2 regions of the Streptomyces sp. NPDC001843 genome follow, and region 1 is predicted to be linked to the other one. Evidence: riboswitches for the same ligand, from Rfam matches in the RefSeq annotation. Region 1 holds a riboswitch; the other holds the start of a gene.
The links. A riboswitch is a leader RNA that binds a small molecule or an ion and turns the genes downstream of it on or off. The one in region 1 is predicted to bind thiamine pyrophosphate.

Region 1 (4,772 bases):
TGCCGTCTGCGGGCGTCCGTGCACAGGTAGAGCCGGGCGTCGGCCAGGCGCTCGCGTGCGGTGCCGGCAGCGGTATCGGTCATGCGTGGGTCCCCCGGGTGTCGTGCGGCGCGGGCGCGCTGTCGGCGGCGTACGGGCCGTGGCCCACCGTGGCCGGGCCCCGGCGGCCGCGGCCCGTACGCCGGACGGTGTTCGGTTTCAGATGATCTGGTTCAGACGGCGAGCGCCTGGGCGCGGCGCTTCACCTCCGTGCCGCGATTCTCGCTCAGTGCCTGCGCGGGGGTGCCGGGCAGGCTGGGGTCGGGGGTGAAGAGCCACTCCAGCATCTCTTCATCCGTGAAGCCGTCGTCCCTGAGGAGCGTCAAGGTGCCGGACAGGCCCTTGACGACCTTGTCCCCGTCGATGAAGGCGGCGGGGACGTGCAGCGCCCGGTTCTCACCACGGCGTACGGCGATGAGCTGGCCCTCCTTGACCAGCTGCCGCACACGTGTCACCTCGACGCCGAGCTGTTCGGCGATGTCGGGGAGGGTCAGCCAGGCGGGGACGAGCGCATCGATCTTCGCGTCAATCTCGGTCACGGAAACAAGCCTGCCATCTGCCACTGACAGTCGGAAGCCAGGCGGGTCCACCCGGGGTGACGCGGCAGGTCGCGGCGCTATGCCGTGGCGTCCTTCAGGGGCCTCGCCGGGTCGGTCAGCGCCTCGGGGTGCATGGCTGCGCCCGCCTCGATCAGGCGTCGGCCCTGGGCCAGGTCCCGGGGGCGTCCGACGGCGAGCAGGGCCACCAGCCGGTCCTCCTTCAGCCAGCAGACCGTCCAGGCCGGGCCGGCCGGGTCGCCGCGCCACAGGGTGCGGTCGGCGGCGCCGTGGTGACCGGCGTACTGGACGAAGCGGCCGAACTGCTCGGACCAGAAGTAGGGCACGGGGTCGTAGGCCGCGGGGGTCTCACCGATGATGTTCGCGGCGACCGTGCGGGGGCCCTGGAGGGCGTTGTCCCAGTGGTGGACGAGCAGCCGCTCCCCGTACCGGCGGGAGGGGAAGGAGGCGCAGTCGCCGACCGCGTACACGTCGGGGGCCGAGGTTCGCAGGTGTTCGTCGGTCACCACCTCGTGGTGCGTGCCGAGCTCGATGCCGGAGCCGGCCAGCCACGCCGTGGCGGGACGGGCACCGATGCCGACGACGACGGCGCCCGCGGGCAGCCGCGAGCCGTCGTCGAGCACCACCGCGCCCGGCTCGACGCGCTCCACGCGCGCGTGCGTGCGCAGCACCGCGCCGCTGTCGGCGTACCAGGACGCCATCGGCGCGGCCACCTCGGCCGGGAGCGCGCCGGCGAGCGGGCGGTCCGCCGCCTCCACGACCGTCACCGCGCACCCCGCCTCACGGGCCGCCGTGGCGAACTCGGCACCGATCCAGCCGGCGCCGACGACCACGATGTCGTGCTGCCGGGCGAGCACCGGCCGCAGCCGCTCGGCGTCGTCGAGGGTGCGCAGGAGGTGCACGCCGGGCACGCCCTCCGCGCCGGGCAGCCGGATCGGTTCGGCGCCGGTGGCCAGCACCAGGACGTCGTACGGCACGGGCCCGGCCTCGGTGTCCAGCTCGTGGTCCGCGGGGCGCACGCCCAAGGCCTCGCGGCCGAGCCGGAGTTCGATGCCGAGCGCCTCGAAGTCCACGTCGAAGGCGGAACCCTCGGCCTTGCCGAGCAGCACGGCCTTGGACAGCGGGGGCCGGTCGTAGGGCTGGTGGGGTTCGGCGCCGATCAGCGTCACGGTGCCCTTCAGGCCCTGTTCGCGCAGGGCGACCGCGGTCTGCACGCCGGCCATGCCCGCTCCGACCACGACCACTCGCCGCGTCTGTGACGTGCCCTGTTCCCGCGTCTCCCGCGTCTGCTCGCTCACTCGATCACCATAGTCAACTGACTGTGCGTCAGTCAGGGGGCGTGCTCAGTGACCTGCTCCACAACGCTCGTCCCGGCTCCCGACTGCGATTCCCACGCCCAGGCCTCCTCCAGCCGCACCCGTCCGTCGGGCAACTCGGCCACGGTCGACGCGCAGCGCCCGGAGGAGGTTGTTCCGTCCCGTTTGAGTTGCACGTACCGGAAGTCCAGCCGGTCGCCCTCGCGCGTGCCCACCAGGTACCCGCGTACGACGTCCCCACCCGCGTACTCGGCCCAGATCTCGCCGTCCTTCTCGTGGTAGGAGAAGCGGGTGCGCGTGCCCACCTGGCCGGGGGCCTGGTCGGCGACGGGCGCGAGGACGAGGCCGTCGAGCGAACGGGCCATGAGCTGAGGCCTCCTTACGAGTCCGGTGCCCTGAGGGCTAGGGTGGCCACCGTAAAGCACTCGCGGGAGCCCGGACGCACCGGGCTGAGAGGGAGGCTGGCGGCCTCCGACCGTACGAACCTGATCCGGGTCATGCCGGCGAAGGGAGGGGCTCGACGCCCATGTCGTCACGTACATCGGACGTCCTCGTCATCGGGGGCGGGATCATCGGGCTGGTCACGGCCTGGCGCGCCGCGCAACGCGGGCTGGCCACGGCCGTGGTGGACCCGGAGCCGGGCGGAGGGGCCGCGCAGGTGGCGGCGGGGATGCTGGCCGCCGTCACGGAACTGCACCACGGCGAGCACACACTGCTCGGCCTGAACCTGGCCTCGGCCCGCCGCTACCCGGACTTCGCGGCCGAGCTGACCGACCTCACCGGCCTGGACCTCGGCTACCGCAGGTGCGGCACGCTCGCCGTCGCGCTGGACGCCGACGACCGCGCCCACCTGCGCGAACTGCACGCCCTGCAGCACCGCTCGGGACTGGAGTCGGAGTGGCTGTCCGGTCGGGAGTGCCGGCGCCTGGAGCCGTTGCTCGCGCCGGGCGTGCGCGGCGGGCTGCGGGTGGACCGCGACCACCAGATCGACCCGCGCCGGCTGGCGGCCGCGCTGGTCGCCGCGTGCGAGCGGGCCGGGGTGGTCTTCCACCGGGCGTGGGCCGAGCGCTTCGACGTCGTACGGGACCGGGCGGCCGGTGTCACCACCGCGGACGGCGACGCGCTGGGCGCGGGCCAGGTGGTGCTCGCGGCGGGCAGCCTGAGCGGGCGGCTCGCGGGCCTGCCGGGTGACCTGCTGCCGCCGGTACGGCCGGTGAAGGGGCAGGTGGTACGGCTGACCGTGCCCGAGCGGTACGCGCCGTTCCTGAACCGGACCGTACGGGCCGTGGTGCGCGGCAGCCATGTGTACCTGGTGCCCCGGGAGAACGGCGAGCTGGTCGTCGGGGCCACCAGCGAGGAAGTGGGCTGGGACACGACGGTGACCGCCGGCGGGGTGTACCAGTTGCTGCGCGACGCGCACGAGTTGGTGCCCGGCATCACCGAACTGCCGCTCACCGAGACCCGGGCCGGGCTGCGTCCCGGCTCCCCCGACAACGCGCCGTTGCTCGGCCCGACCGGTCTGGACGGGCTGCTGCTGGCAACCGGGCACCACCGCAACGGCGTGCTGCTCACCCCGGTCACCGGCGACGCCCTGGCACAGGCCCTGACCACCGGCGAACTGCCCGAGGAGGCACGCCCGTTCACCCCGAAGCGCTTCAGCACGGCACTCATGGAGCAGCCCGTATGAACATCTCCGTCAACGGGGAGCGCCGGGAGGTCGCCCCGGGTACCGCTCTCGACACCCTCGTGAAGTCCCTCACGGCGGCGCCGCGCGGAGTGGCCGCCGCGCTCAACGAGACCGTCGTCCCGCGCGCGCAGTGGCCGGCCACGGCCCTGGCCGAGGGCGACCGCGTCGAAGTCCTGACCGCCGTGCAGGGAGGCTGACCATGGCAGACGACCCCTTCGTCATCGACGGTACGTCCTTCACGTCCCGTCTGATCATGGGTACGGGCGGTGCGCCCAGCCTCGAGGTACTGGAGCGGGCGCTGGTCGCCTCCGGCACGGAGCTGACGACCGTGGCGATGCGGCGGGTGGATCCTGGCGTGCACGGGTCGGTGCTGTCAGTGCTGGAGCGGCTCGGTATCCGGGTACTGCCGAACACCGCGGGGTGCTTCACCGCCGGGGAGGCCGTGCTCACCGCCCGGCTGGCCCGGGAAGCGCTGGGCACCTCACTGGTGAAGCTGGAGGTCATCGCCGACGAGCGCACGCTGCTGCCGGATCCGGTGGAGCTGCTGGACGCGGCGGAGACGCTGGTCGACGACGGGTTCACGGTGCTGCCGTACACCAATGACGATCCCGTGCTGGCGCGGAAGCTGGAGGACGTCGGCTGCGCCGCGATCATGCCGCTGGGGTCGCCGATCGGATCCGGGCTGGGGATCCGCAATCCGCACAACTTCCAGCTGATCGTCGAGCACGCGCGCGTGCCGGTGATTCTGGACGCGGGGGCCGGGACGGCGTCGGACGCGGCGCTGGCGATGGAGCTGGGGTGTGCGGGGGTGATGCTGGCCTCGGCCGTCACCCGGGCGCAGGCGCCCGCGCTGATGGCCACCGCCATGCGGCACGCGGTGGAGGCGGGGCGGTTGGCCCGGCTGGCGGGGCGGATTCCTCGACGGTACTTCGCCGAGGCGTCTTCTCCTGCGGAGGGCTTGGCTGTGCTTGATCCGGAGCGGCCCGCGTTCTGAGCGGGGTGCAGTCCCGCCTTTGTCTCCCACCCACGCACCACCCTTTACTGCCGATCGAGGGGTGGACGTCTCCCGAGGGGCCCGTTCGCCGTCGGCGGCTCACCGTTCGTGGCGGGATCTTCCCCCACTGGCGTGGGAAGCGTCACAGGTGCGCTTCAGTACCGGTGCGATCCTGGCCG
Region 2 (4,772 bases), on a different contig from region 1:
ACCGCGGCCGTGGACAGGTCGAAGATCTCGGAGGTCTGCCGGTAGATCTCGACCTCGACGGTGGAGTAGGTGGGCCCGCCGAGGATCTGCACCACGCCGAAGGAGGTGAAGGTGAACAGGAACACCATCAGCGCGGCCGCGGCCACGGCGGGCCCGAGCGCGGGAAGCGTGACCTTCCGCCAGGCCCGCAGCGGCGACGCGCCGAGCATCCGGGCGGCCTCCTCCTGCCGTGGGTCGAGTTGCGCCCACAGCCCGCCGACCGTGCGCACGACGACGGCGTAGTTGAAGAAGACGTGCGCCAGCAGGATCGCCCACACGGTGGTGTCCAGCCGTACGCCCCACAGGTCGTCGAGCAGCCCGCCGTGTCCGACGAGCGCCAGGAAGGCGGCTCCGGCCACGACGGTCGGCAGCACGAACGGCACCGTGACCACGGCCCGCAGCACCTGCCTGCCGGGGAAGTCGAGACGGGCGAAGACGTAGGCGGCGGGCAGCGCGAGCAGCAGGGTGAGCGCGGTGGAGGCGAGCGCCTGCCAGACGGTGAACCACAGCACATGGCGGATGTCGGGCTGGGTGACCACGTCCGCGATCCGCCCGAACCGCCAGGCGCCGTCCACTTTCAGCCCGCGCGCGACGATCGCGGCCACGGGCCAGGCGAAGAACACGGCGAAGAACGCGACGGGCACGGCCATGAGGCCGAGCCGCACCGCGTTCCCGCGCGCGCCCCTGCGCGGTGTTACCGCAGTACGAGTGACGTCCACGACTTGACCCACTGGTCACGGTTGGCGGAGATCTTGCCGGGGGCCATGGTCTCCGGATCGGCGGCGGCCGGTCCGTACTTGGTGAACTCGGCGGGCACGGCGGCGCCCCTGACGACCGGGTAGACGAACATGTTCAGCGGCATGTCCTGCTGGAATTCCTTGGAGAGCAGGAAGTCGATGAACGCCTTGCCGCCCTTGGTGTTCTTCGCGTTGCTCAGCAGCCCCGCGAACTCGATCTGCCGGAAGCAGGTGCCCGTCGACACACCGGTCGGGGCGGTGCTGGGCCGCTTCTTGGCGTAGATCACCTCGGCGGGCGGGGAGGAGGCGTACGACACGACGAGCGGCCTGTCGCCGCCGGCCTTCTTCCCTTCGGAGGAGCCGGAGAACTCCTGGTAGTAGGCCTGCTCCCAGCCGTCGACGACCTTGACGCCGTTGGCCTTGAGCTTCTTCCAGTAGTCCGGCCAGCCCTGGTCGCCGAACTGCGCGGCGCTGCCGAGCAGGAACCCGAGGCCGGGTGAGGAGGTGGCGGCGTTCTCGGTGACGAGGAGGTTCTTGTACTCGGGCTTGGCCAGGTCGGCGAAGGACCGGGGCGGGGCCAGCTTGTGCCGGGCGAAGTACGCCTTGTCGTAGTTGACGCAGATGTCGCCGTAGTCGACCGGCGTGACCCGGTCCTTGCCCTTGTCGAGCTGATATCCGGCGCCCACCGTGTCCAGGCCCTTGGCCCGGTAGGACTGGAACAGCCCGTTGTCGAGGGCCCGTGAGAGCAGGGTGTTGTCAACGCCGAAGAGGACGTCTCCCTGCGGGTTGTCCTTGGTGAGGATGGCCTTGTTGACGGCCTGGCCGGCGTCGCCGCTCTTGAGGACCTTGACCTTGTACCCGGACTTCTTCTCGAAGTCCGCGAGCACGCTCTTGGACACGGCCCACGAGTCGTGGCTGACGAGGGTGACGGTCTTGGAGTCCGTCGACCCCTTGGTGCCGGACGCCCCGCACCCCGTCAGAGCGGACAGCCCGACGAGGCCGAGCCCGACGGCCGCGGCCACGAACGTCTTGTGGTGCACTGGATGTCCTCCTGGGGTTGGCCAGGAAGAACGCTGCCCCGCCCGGAACGTCCGGGCAGGGCACAACAGCTTGAGTGGGTGACCGAACTTCCTACCCAGAATGACCTGGGCGAGGTTCAGAGGGTCTGCGGCCCGTCTGCCGCACTCTCAGCGCTGTGGCGCTCCCCTGTCGGAATATGAAGATGTGATGTGGCCAGATCCTATCGCTCCGTGGCCGCCAGCTGACCACAGGCCCCGTCGATCTCCTGCCCACGGGTGTCCCGGATGGTGACGGGCACACCATGCGCGGCAATGGCCTCCACGAACGCCTTCTCGTCCTCCGGCCGGGAGGCGGTCCACTTCGAGCCGGGCGTGGGGTTCAGCGGGATGAGGTTGACGTGCACGGGCCTGCCCTTGAGCAGCCGCCCGAGGCGGTCGCCGCGCCAGGCCTGGTCGTTGATGTCCCGGATCAGCGCGTACTCGATGGACAGCCGGCGCCCGGACTTCTCGACGTACTCGAACCCGGCGTCGAGCACCTCGCGCACCTTCCAGCGCGTGTTCACGGGAACGAGGGTGTCGCGCAGTTCGTCGTCGGGCGCGTGCAGCGAGATCGCGAGGCGGCACTTGAAGCCCTCGTCGGCGAACCGGTGGATCGCCGGGACGAGCCCGACGGTGGACACGGTGATGCCGCGCTGGGACAGCCCCAGCCCGTCCGGCGCGGGGTCGGTGAGGGCCCGGATGGCGCCGACGACCCGCTTGTAGTTGGCCAGCGGCTCCCCCATCCCCATGAAGACGATGTTGGACAGCCGCGCCGGACCACCGGGGACCTCGCCGTCCCTGAGCGCGCGCATCCCGTCGACGATCTGGTGGACGATCTCGGCGGTGGACAGGTTCCGGTCGAGCCCCGCCTGCCCGGTCGCGCAGAACGGGCAGTTCATCCCGCACCCCGCCTGCGAGCTGATGCACATCGTCACCCGGTCCGGGTACCGCATCAGCACCGACTCGACGAGCGTCCCGTCGAACAGCCGCCACAGCGTCTTGCGGGTGGTCCCCTGGTCGGTCGACAGATGCCTCACCACCGTCATCAACTCCGGCAGCAGCGCCTCCCGCAGCTTGCCGCGCGCCCCGGCGGGGATGTCGGTCCACTGCTCCGGGTCGTGCGCGTACCGCGCGAAGTAGTGCTGTGAGAGCTGCTTGGCACGAAACGGCTTCTCCCCGATCTCGGCCACCACGTCCTTGCGCTCGGCGGGCGTGAGGTCGGCGAGATGCCGCGGCGGCTTCTTGGCTCCGCGCGGGGCGACGAAAGTGAGTTCTCCGGGTGCAGGCATAACCCTTCCAGTGTGGCAGATCAACTCCGGGCCCCCAGGCCGGAGCGGGGTGGGGGCGGTCACCCGTGGGTGCTGTCTGTCAGCGTTGGTCGGCTTCGGACGGCCCGGACCCGGCCCCGACCGCTGCGAGGTGGATGCCGGGCTATAGTCGCAGGGTCGCGAAAAACGACGTCTCGCGGGTCCACCCGCCGGGCATCGCACATACATCGATGCAGATGGTTCTGATCGGTGAGCGTCTCCTGCCGAGACCGGACATCCCGTCCGCTCACGGCGCTGTCCATCGCCGACGCGTGTCGGCGCTACAGAGGAGCGCACCATGCAGAAGACCATCGCCATCGTCGGAGCGGGACTGGGCGGGCTGACGCTCGCCCGGGTGCTTCAGGCTCACGGTGTCGCCGCGACGATCTACGAGGGTGAGGCTTCGGCGACGAGCCGTGCACAGGGCGGCCTGCTCGACATCCACGAAGAGACCGGACAGATCGCGCTTCGCGCAGCCGGTCTGTACGACGAGTTCCTCACTCTGGTCCGCCCGGGCGAGGACGCCAAGCGTGTGGTCGACCGCCACGGCACGATCCTGTTCGACATGCCTGCGGACCCCGGTTCGGCCCGTCCTGAAGTGGATCGTGGTGAACTCAGGCGCCTGCTCATCGACTCGCTGGCGCCCGGGACGATCAGGTGGGGTCACAAGGTCGCCTCGGTCCGGCACCGTCCGGAGGGCGGCTACGTCCTCACTTTCGCGGAAGGTTCCGCCACGCGCGCCGACATCGTCATCGGCGCGGACGGCGCCTGGTCGAAGGTGCGTCCGCTGCTCACCCCCGCCGAGCCTCTCTTCAGCGGAACCTGCTTCATCGAGATCGCCCTCACCTCGGGCGGCCAGAACTGTCGGGCGAGCGTGGCTGCGATCGGCAGCGGCACGCTGATGGCGGTCGCGCCGGCCAAAGGCATCATCGCCCATCGCTACGCCGACGGGCACGTGCGCGGATACGTGGCGCTGAACAAGCCGGAAGAGTGGATGAGGTCGATCGACTTCGGCGACCCGTCCGCGGGACTCCGCCGACTCGCCGACGAGTTCGACGGCTGGTCGCCGCTGCTCACCGCCTTCGTGACGGAGAGCGACGCGGAACCGTGGCTCCGACCCATCTACGCCCTTCCCGTCGGGCTTGAATGGGACAGGGTGCCCGGAGTGACGCTCGTCGGCGACGCCGCGCATCTGATGTCGCCCTTTGCCGGCGAGGGCGCGAACCTCGCCATGTACGACGGCGCGGACCTGGCCGGCAAGCTGGTTGAGCAACCCGACATCGAGGTCGCGCTCAGCGCCTACGAAGAGCGGCTGTTCCAGCGCAGTAGCGACGCCGCCGGCCGCTCGGCGCAGAACCTGGAGATCTTTTTCGGCCGGGAAGCACCGCAGAGCGTAGTCACTCTGTTCGATCACTCCTGATACCTCAGTGCTCAGTGCGAGTTCGGTGATGCTGGTGCGCTCAGACGCCTGCTGCCACCGCGGCGCCAAGCCCCAGTAGGACGACGCCGGTCGTCACGTTGAGTCCCCGCAGGACAGTCGGCCGGGACACCAGGTCGCGTCCTCGGTCGACGGCCCAGGTGAGCAGGGCGTACCAGGAGGCGCTGACGAGTGCCCACAAGGCACCCAGGGC

Region 2: it holds a riboswitch for thiamine pyrophosphate, as region 1 does, so the genes downstream of both, ACFYZQ_RS33150 (thiamine ABC transporter substrate binding subunit) here and thiO (glycine oxidase ThiO) in region 1, are expected to answer to the same signal.

The regions. Positions count from the first base shown of each region.
Region 1 covers NZ_JBIATQ010000001.1:300,711-305,482, forward strand. The annotation lists gene thiE (thiamine phosphate synthase) at 1-83, opposite strand, end outside; gene ACFYZQ_RS01375 (Rv2175c family DNA-binding protein) at 213-578, opposite strand; gene ACFYZQ_RS01380 (NAD(P)/FAD-dependent oxidoreductase) at 656-1,840, opposite strand; gene ACFYZQ_RS01385 (hypothetical protein) at 1,927-2,277, opposite strand; TPP riboswitch at 2,330-2,441, shown strand; gene thiO (glycine oxidase ThiO) at 2,439-3,599, shown strand; gene thiS (sulfur carrier protein ThiS) at 3,596-3,796, shown strand; gene ACFYZQ_RS01400 (thiazole synthase) at 3,799-4,593, shown strand.
Region 2 covers NZ_JBIATQ010000016.1:88,414-93,185, reverse strand. The annotation lists gene ACFYZQ_RS33155 (ABC transporter permease) at 1-689, opposite strand, end outside; gene ACFYZQ_RS33150 (thiamine ABC transporter substrate binding subunit) at 734-1,816, opposite strand; TPP riboswitch at 1,887-1,994, opposite strand; gene rlmN (23S rRNA (adenine(2503)-C(2))-methyltransferase RlmN) at 2,017-3,123, opposite strand; gene ACFYZQ_RS33140 (FAD-dependent oxidoreductase) at 3,440-4,561, shown strand; gene ACFYZQ_RS33135 (LysE family translocator) at 4,602-4,772, opposite strand, start outside.